2 regions of the Nocardioides nanhaiensis genome follow, and region 1 is predicted to be linked to the other one. Evidence: predicted binding sites of a transcription regulator. Region 1 holds the regulator's gene; the other holds the start of a gene.

Region 1 (4,404 bases):
GCGTGCACCAGGTGCTCGGCCGGGTAGGGCCAGGTGGTCGCCTCCAGCGCCTGCGAGGCCGGCACGCCGCGCGCGGCGAGGTCGCGCACGGTCTGGGCGACGACGCCGATGGCGTTGCGCTGCTCCTCGACGAAGTCGCGGTCCACCGGCGCCCCGTGCCCGGGCACCACGGTCGAGGTCGACGTCAACAGACCGAGCACGATGTCGAGCGAGTGCGGCCACTCCAGGGGCCAGCAGTCCTCGCCGAAGCCCGGACCGCCGGCCACGGTGGACTCCTCCACCAGGTCGCCGGCCAGCACCAGGTCGGCGTCCGGCACCCGGACCACGAGGTCGCCCGACGTGTGGCCCCGGCCGGGGTGCACCAGCTCCACGAACCGGTCGCCGAGGTCGAGCGTGGTGGCCGAGGAGAACGTGCGCTCGGCCGCCAGCACCTCGGTGGCAAGCACCTCCTCGCGGTGGGGGTCCTCGCCCTCGGCGTAGCGCGCCTTGACCCGCTCGCCGGCCTCGAGCGTGCGGGCCGCCGCCTCCTCGTGCGCGTGCAGCGCCACGGCGGGCCAGGCCTCCCGCACGGTGGCGTTGCCGAAGGTGTGGTCGAAGTGCTCGTGGGTGTTGACCACAGCCACCACCTCGCCGCGGCCGAGCCGGCGTACGTCGTCGACGACGGCGCGGGCGGCCAGCCCGCTGGCGTGCGTGTCGACGAGCACCAGGCCCGCCTCACCCCCGACCAGCGAGACGTTGACGTCGAACCACGCGTGGCGCGCGACCCAGACCCGATCGGCGACCTCGGTGAACATCTGGTCAGCCTAGGTGGGACCGGCCCTGCTGCCGGCGCGGGCTCACACCCACCCCAGGATCCCGGAGGACTGGGCCCCCGTCAGCAGAGCCCGGCGTGCAGCGTGGCCCGCAGCAGCTCGGCGAGGTCGTGGGGGTCGCGGGCCGGGCGGGGGAAGTCCAGGTGGGTCAGGTGGGCGCCCTCGGGGTCGACCCAGGTCAGGTCGAGGCCGGTGGCGTCCAGGTCGGCGAGGCTGACGCCGACGACGTCGGTCAACCGCGTGCCGGTGCGGGTGGCGACGGCCTGGCGCAGCTCCTGCTGGTGGGCGCCGTTGGCGTGCTCGACCGAGCGCTGCAGGAAACCGCGGTTCAGGCTCTGTCCAGGGGCGGAGAAGTGCTCGACGGGCACCCGCACCTGGGTGCCGCGAGGCGCTCCCTCGCGACCGAGCAGCACCACGTTGACGACGAGCACGACCACCTCGCGCGGCTCGGTGCAGCACGGGCACTCGGCGCGGCCGCGCCACTCGAGGCGGCCGGTGAGGGTGAGCCGAGCGGCGCGGTCGGCGGAACCGGGCGATCCCAACCCGCTCTCGAGGGTCAGCAGGGCGCTGCGCCGGCCGCGCGCCGCCAGCGCGAGGGCGGAGCCCGCGGGGCAGGAGAAGGTCGGCTCGCCGTCGAGGTCCTGCATGCCGAGGTCCGCGCCGTCGGCCAGCACGTCGTCGACGCCGTCGACGACCAGCTGCACGTCGGCGGGGCAGGCCAGCACGCTGCGGGCGGCGGTCGCCAGACGGTGCTCGTCGGCGCGCGCCAGGGTCTGCTGCGGGATCGAGTGCTCGACGGTCATGGTCACCTCGGGGGTCGACGAGGTCCTCGGGATCGAGGACCAGGTTGGCTTAGGCAAGCCTAACCTACGCGTTGCCCGGTCGGGAAGGCTCCGGCCACGTGACGCCCGCCGCAGGTTCGGCGGCGACCGTGCCGGGCGAGTAGTCTTGGCACTCTGAACAGGCGAGTGCCAACAGGTGCCCGCGCAGCCGGGTAGTCGACGAGCCGGGAGGTGGGAGCGTGCAGGAGGAGCGGCGCCTGGCCGTGCTCCGGGCCATCGTGGAGGACTACGTCGCGACCGAGGAACCCGTGGGCTCCCGGGCCCTGGTCGAGCGCCACGGCCTCGGGGTCTCCCCGGCGACGGTGCGCAACGACATGGCCGCCCTCGAGGACGAGGGCTACATCACCCAGCCCCACACCAGCGCCGGCCGGGTCCCCACCGACAAGGGCTACCGGCTCTTCGTCGACCGCCTCACCACCGTCAAGCCGATGAGCACCGCCGAGAAGAGGGCGATCAGCACCTTCCTGGAGGGGGCGGTCGACCTCGACGACGTCGTGGGCCGCTCGGTGCGCCTGCTCTCGCAGCTGACCCGGCAGGTGGCGGTGGTGCAGTACCCCACGCTCTCGCGCTCCACCGTGCGCCACGTCGAGCTGGTCGCCCTCGCGCCCAACCGTCTGCTGCTCGTCCTGATCCTCAGCACCGGGCGGGTCGAGCAGCGCGTCGTCGAGCTGGCCGAGGACCTCGGCGACGACGACCTCGCGGCGCTGCGGCGCCGGGTCAACGGCATCGCCACGGGCGCGCAGATCTCGGTGGCCGTGGCGGTGCTGCGCGATCTGGCCGAGGACCCCCACGCCGAGGCGACCACCCGCGTCGTGGTCGAGACCCTGGCCGAGGCGATGAGCGACCACCGCTCCGACGAGCGGCTGGTGGTGGGCGGCGCCGCCAACCTGGCCCGCTACGGCGACAGCTTCGACTCCGCGGTGCGTCCGCTGCTGGAGGCCATCGAGGAGCACGTGGTGCTGCTGCGCCTGCTGGGCGAGGCCACGACCGGTGGTCTGGTCACGGTGCGCATCGGCGCCGAGGGCCCCGTGGAGCAGCTCTCCTCCACCAGCGTGGTCACCACCGGCTACGGCCCGCACGACGACGCGCTGGCCACCCTGGGCGTCGTCGGCCCCACCCGCATGGACTACCCCGGCACCATGGCTGCGGTGCGTGCCGTGGCCCGCTACGTCTCCCGCATCCTCGACGAGGCCTGAGGGCCTCCCGACCGGAATCGAAGGACCCTTCTGTGCCCCAGGACCTGTACGACCTGCTCGGCGTGACCCGCGAGGCGGAGGCCGACGAGATCAAGAAGGCCTACCGCAAGCTGGCGCGCCAGCTGCACCCGGACGTGAACCCGGACCCCGCCACCCAGGAGCGCTTCAAGGAGGTCTCGGCCGCCTACGAGGTGCTCTCGGACCCGCAGAAGCGGGCCGCCTACGACCGTGGCGGCAACCCCTTCGGCGCCGGCGGAGCCGACTTCGGCCAGGGCGCGGGGTTCTCGTTCACCGACATCATGGACGCCTTCTTCGGCGGCCAGGGCCCGGGTGGCGGTGGCGGTGGCCGGGGGCCCCGCTCACGGGTGCGCCGGGGCCAGGACGCCCTGATCCGTCTCGAGATCTCGCTGGCCGAGGCCGCGTTCGGCGTCTCGCGCGAGATCAAGGTCGACACGGCCGTGCTCTGCTCCACCTGCGGGGGCGACGGCGCCGCACCGGGCAGCCGTCCGGTGCCGTGCGAGACCTGCCACGGCCAGGGCGAGGTCGCCCACGTGCAGCGCTCGTTCCTCGGCGAGATCCGCACCCTGCGTCCCTGCGCGGCCTGCCGCGGGTTCGGCTCGATCATCCCCGACCCCTGCCGCGAGTGCGCGGGTGACGGCCGCGTGCGCTCGCGCCGCACGCTCACGGTCAAGATCCCCGCCGGCGTCGACAACGGCACCCGGGTGCAGCTCACCGAGCAGGGCGAGGTCGGCCCGGGTGGCGGCCCGGCCGGCGACCTGTACGTGGAGATCCACGTGGCCGCGCACGAGGTCTTCACCCGACGCGGCAACGACCTGCTGTGCACCGTGACGGTGCCCATGACGGCCGCCGCGCTCGGCACCACCATCGAGCTGCCCACGTTGGAGGCCGACGTCGAGAGCGGCGCCGGCTCGGGCGTCGAGACCTCCTTCGAGCTCGAGGTGCGACCCGGCACCCAGTCGGGCACCGAGACGGTGCTGCGCGGGCGCGGCGTCCCCGGTCTGCGCGGCGGGCGCGGTGACCTGCTGGTCACCGTGGCGGTCGAGACGCCGACCCGCCTCGACGCCCGCCAGGAGGAGCTGTTGCGCGAGCTGGCCGGGCTGCGCGAGGAGGAGTCGCCCACCGGGCAGGTCAAGCCCGGTCAGAAGTCGGTCTTCGGCCGGCTGCGCGACGCCTTCAACCCGCACTGAGGCACGGATCCGGTGAGGGGGCGCGTCCGGTGAGCCTGCCCGTGCACCTGGTGCCCGACCTCGCCGGCGTCGCCCCCGGGCGGACTGTGCTCGTGGAGGGCGACGAGGCCCACCACGCCGTCGCGGTGCGCCGGATGCGCGTGGGGGAGCAGCTGCAGCTGACCGAGGGTCGGGGCACGGTGGTCACCGGCGAGGTGGCCGAGACCGGCAAGCGACGGCTGCTGGTGCGGGCCCTCGAGGTGCGCACCGAGCCCGAGCCGCAGCCGCGCCTCGTGGTCGTGCAGGCGCTGCCCAAGGGTGATCGCGGCGAGCTCGCCGTCGAGGTGCTCACCGAGGTGGGTGTGGC
Region 2 (4,404 bases), on a different contig from region 1:
GCGTGGCTCATCGTGGCCCAGCGGTAGGGGATGCCCAGGCTGGCCCGGGCGCCGAGCACGACGGCGAGCCGGTCGGCGTCCAGGCTGAGGAACACCACACCGCGGCGCCCACGCTCGTCCATCGAGTACAGCCGCACGTTGGTCTCCAGGAAGGTGCCGAAGAACGGCACGCTGCTGCGCGGCCCGAAGCCCGCGTCGACCATCCGGAACGGCACCAGGCCCACGTAGGTGAGCCCCTCGTGCTCGTCGGGTCGCACGCCCGGCGGCATGAACGAGACCAGCCGCGCGGGCTCCACGGCCCAGTGCACGTAGAGCAGGTCGCGCCAGTCCTGGTTCATCAGGCGCGGCCCGGTCAGCCGCGGTGCGTGCGGGTCGACCGGCTCGGCCCGGGGGGCGGGTGTCGTGCTCGTCGCCATGCTCCGATCGTCCCGGACCCCTCCAAGTCGCCCCGGCCGCGGCGGTTTCCGGTCCGCGCCCGGGGGGCACCCTGTGCCGGTGAGACGCCCCCGTACCGCGCGCCCCGTCGTGCGTCCCCTCGCCCTGGTCCTCGCGCTGGCCGCACTGATGACCGCCTGCACCGGGGAGGACGACGAGGCACGCCGGGCCCCGGTCGGGGCGCTGGCCGACGGCGTCGTCTCGGTGGAGGGCCGCACCTCCGTGATCGCCCTGCCGGGGCTCGAGCTGCGGGCCACCGTGGGTCTGCCGGTGCAGGAGCTCTCGGCGGCCGGCGTCGACCTCGACACGGCGCCCGAGGGCGGCAGCATGGTGCCGATCAGCTGGACCGTCGACCTGGCCGGTGCCGTCCGCCTGCCGAGCCTGCCGGACGCCGAGCCGCCGCAGGTCGCCGTCTCGCTGCTCGCCGACGGCCGCGCCTACCCGCTCGACGAGGTCCTGCTGCGCGATCGCGCCGAGGTGGAGCAGGGCGACCCGGTGCTCGAGCTGAGCGGCAGCACGGCCGTGGCCATCGCGGAGGAGGAGCCGCGCGACCTGGCGGTACGCGTGGAGTGGGACGGCGTCACGATCGAGGCGGAGCGCGGCGAGGAGGTGCGCGACGCCGGTGTCGCCGAGCGCCTGGCCACCGTGCCCTCGCGCCTGGTGCGCACCACCGTGCCCTGCGACCCGCCGCGGGTGCGGTCCCCGCGGGGACCGCTGCAGGTGCGGCAGAGCGCCTGCCCCGTGCAGGTGCAGCGCACCCCGTGGGTGGGCGGGCTCGGGTGGGCCGAGCCCGGCCGGCAGTGGCTGGTGGCCACCGGCAGCACCACCCTGGTCGGTCTCACCACCACTTCGCGCCGAGATCCGGTGTCCTACGCCGTCGTGGAGACGAGTCCTGGACCGCTGACGCTGGACGGCGAGCCCGCGGTCCGCGAGCCGGCGGTCGAGGCGGGATCCACGGCGTTCCTCGCCGTCTTCGAGGTCCCCGAGCAGGACGGCGTGCACACGCTGGAGCGCGTCGACTCCGTCACGACGCTCGGCGGCTTCCCCGAGGTGGGGGAGGACCCGACGGTCGTGGTGCGCTGGAGCGTCGACGTGCCGATCGTCTGAGCGCGGAGTGCGGCACCGCTGGACCAGCGTTGGCACTCGACCAGGGGGAGTGCTAGTTTCTGGATTGGCACTCTCACCACGAGGGTGCCAACAGCTCGCCGGGTCCACGACCCCCGCGACGGCGTGCCTCCCGCGAGCCCTGAGTTCATCACCCCGTGTTCAGCGATCAGCAACGAAAGTGGAGGTCGACATCGTGTCGGTCAACATCAAGCCTCTCGAGGACCGCATCGTCGTCAAGCCGCTCGACGCCGAGCAGACCACGGCCTCGGGCCTGGTCATCCCCGACACCGCCAAGGAGAAGCCCCAGGAGGGCGAGGTCCTGGCGCTGGGTCCGGGTCGCGTCGACGACAACGGCAACCGCGTCCCGCTCGACGTCGCCGTCGGCGACAAGGTCATCTACAGCAAGTACGGCGGCACCGAGGTCAAGTACGCCGGCGAGGAGTACCTGATCCTCTCCGCCCGCGACGTCCTCGCCGTCGTCTCCTGACGCACCTGGCATCCCGGCTGGCGGCGTTGCCGTCGCTCGACGACCGCTCCGCTCCCAAGGTCGCCGTCGCGACGGCGCCTTGCCAGCCAAGCGCCACGCGCGTCATCTGAGTGCCCAGGGTCGTGTGCCCGGGCCCGGTCCGCTGATCGGGGCCGGGTGCACGACCCTCTCTCGTTCCCGGGCGTCCCGACGCCCGCCCACCGACAGTCCCTGACAGTCGCCTGACAAGGAGTCAGATCGCCCATGCCCAAGATCCTGGAGTTCGACGAGAACGCCCGCCGCTCCCTCGAGCGCGGCGTCGACGCGCTCGCCAACGCCGTCAAGGTCACCCTCGGCCCCAAGGGCCGCTACGTGGTGCTCGACAAGAAGTGGGGCGCCCCCACGATCACCAACGACGGCGTCACCGTCGCCCGCGAGATCGAGCTCGACGACCCCTTCGAGAACCTCGGTGCCCAGCTCACCAAGGAGGTGGCCACCAAGACCAACGACGTCGCCGGTGACGGCACCACCACCGCCACCGTGCTGGCCCAGGCGATGGTCCACGGCGGCCTGCGCGCCGTGGCCGCCGGCGTCAACCCGATGGGCCTCAAGCGCGGCATGGACGCCGCCGCCGAGGCGGTCGGCAACGCGCTGCGCGACGCCGCCCGCGAGGTCGAGACCAAGGAGGACATGGCCAGCGTGGCCACGATCTCCAGCCGCGACGCCGTCATCGGCTCGCTGCTCGCCGACGCCTTCGACAAGGTCGGCAAGGACGGCGTGATCACGGTCGAGGAGTCCAACACCATGGGCACCGAGCTGGAGTTCACCGAGGGCATGCAGTTCGACAAGGGCTACATCTCGGCGTACTTCGTCTCCGACCCCGAGCGCATGGAGGCCGTCCTCGACGACCCCTACATCCTCCTGCACCAGGGCAAGATCTCGGCCGTGGCCGAGCTGCTGCCGCTGCTGGAGAAGGTCATGCAGTCGGGCAAGCCGCTGTTCATCCTCGCCGAGGACGTCGACGGCGAGGCGCTCTCCACCCTGGTGGTCAACAAGATCCGCGGCACGTTCAACGCCGTGGCCGTCAAGAGCCCCGCGTTCGGTGACCGCCGCAAGGCGATGATGCAGGACATCGCGGTGCTCACCGGCGCCCAGGTGGTGGCCCCCGAGGTCGGCCTCAAGCTCGACCAGGTGGGCCTCGACGTGCTGGGCACCGCCCGCCGCGTCGTGATCACCAAGGACAACACCACCATCGTCGACGGCGGTGGCGACGGCGCGCAGGTCGAGGGCCGGGTCAACCAGATCAAGGCCGAGATCGAGAACACCGACTCCGACTGGGACCGCGAGAAGCTGCAGGAGCGCCTGGCCAAGCTGGCCGGCGGCGTCTGCGTCATCAAGGTCGGCGCCGCCACCGAGGTGGAGCTGAAGGAGAAGAAGCACCGCATCGAGGACGCCGTCTCCGCGACCCGCGCGGCCATCGAGGAGGGCATCGTCGCCGGCGGCGGCTCGGCCCTCATCCACGCCGTCAGCGTGCTCGAGGGTGGCCTCGGCCTCGGTGCCGAGGAGGAGGTCGGCGTCAAGATCGTGCGCGACGCCGCCCAGGAGCCGCTGCGCTGGATCGCCGAGAACGGCGGCGACAACGGCTACGTGGTCACCACCAAGGTGCGCGAGCTGGGCGTGGGCAACGGCTTCAACGCCGCCACCGGCGAGTACGGCGACCTGGTGGCCCAGGGCGTGCTCGACCCGGTCAAGGTGACCCGCTCCGCGCTGGTCAACGCCACCTCGATCGCGGGCATGCTGCTCACGACCGAGACCCTCGTGGTGGACAAGCCCGAGGAGGAGGACGAGTCCGCGGCCGGTGGCCACGGGCACGGCCACGGTCACTGACCTCCCCGCAGCACCCGCAGCACCCGCAGCACCTGAACGACGACGAGGGCCCCGCCAGCCGGCGGGGCCCTCGTCGCGTCCTGGCCGGGTCCGGCTCAGTCCAGGAGCCGCCCGACGTACCGCGTCACGCCGTTGCGCCGGTTGACCGGCACGTGCCACATGACCTCGCGCGGGCCGGCGGTCGGACCGCCGACGCCGAAGTTGGAGACGGCGTCGGCCAGCTTCAGCAGCCGGTCGCTCGCGAGGTCGTAGGCGTAGTACCCCGCGTCGGGGTCGCGCCGGGTGCTGCCCCACGACTGCACCGGCACCACCTCGCTGCCGGCGGGGAGGTGGCCGTCGATGCCGGAGTCCTGCAGCGTCACCACCTGCTCGCCGCTGGTGGTCAGCACCTGCACCCGGTCGTCGCGGACGCCGCCTTCGTAGTCGCCGCAGTACTGGCCCATCACGATCCGGTCGCCGCTCGCCCCGAAGCCGAGCAGGTTGCACCGCTCGCCGCTGCGGGGGTCGAA

The links. Region 1 encodes HrcA, which represses chaperone genes, less so after heat shock. Its sites were predicted from a motif close to TTGGCACTCGNNNNNNNCGAGTGCCAA; they were not measured.
Region 2: a site for HrcA is predicted at 1,572-1,598, ahead of groES (co-chaperone GroES). Genes of this name have one in related genera too.

What each region holds. Positions count from the first base shown of each region.
Region 1 covers NZ_BAABIM010000004.1:44,058-48,461, reverse strand. The annotation lists gene ABD948_RS17300 (MBL fold metallo-hydrolase) at 1-794, opposite strand, end outside; gene ABD948_RS17295 (hypothetical protein) at 875-1,615, opposite strand; gene hrcA (heat-inducible transcriptional repressor HrcA) at 1,834-2,850, shown strand; gene dnaJ (molecular chaperone DnaJ) at 2,883-4,058, shown strand; gene ABD948_RS17280 (16S rRNA (uracil(1498)-N(3))-methyltransferase) at 4,088-4,404, shown strand, end outside.
Region 2 covers NZ_BAABIM010000001.1:1,059,576-1,063,979, forward strand. The annotation lists gene ABD948_RS05130 (YqjF family protein) at 1-416, opposite strand, end outside; gene ABD948_RS05135 (hypothetical protein) at 496-1,542, shown strand; gene groES (co-chaperone GroES) at 1,736-2,029, shown strand; gene groL (chaperonin GroEL) at 2,273-3,895, shown strand; gene ABD948_RS05150 (hypothetical protein) at 3,991-4,404, opposite strand, start outside.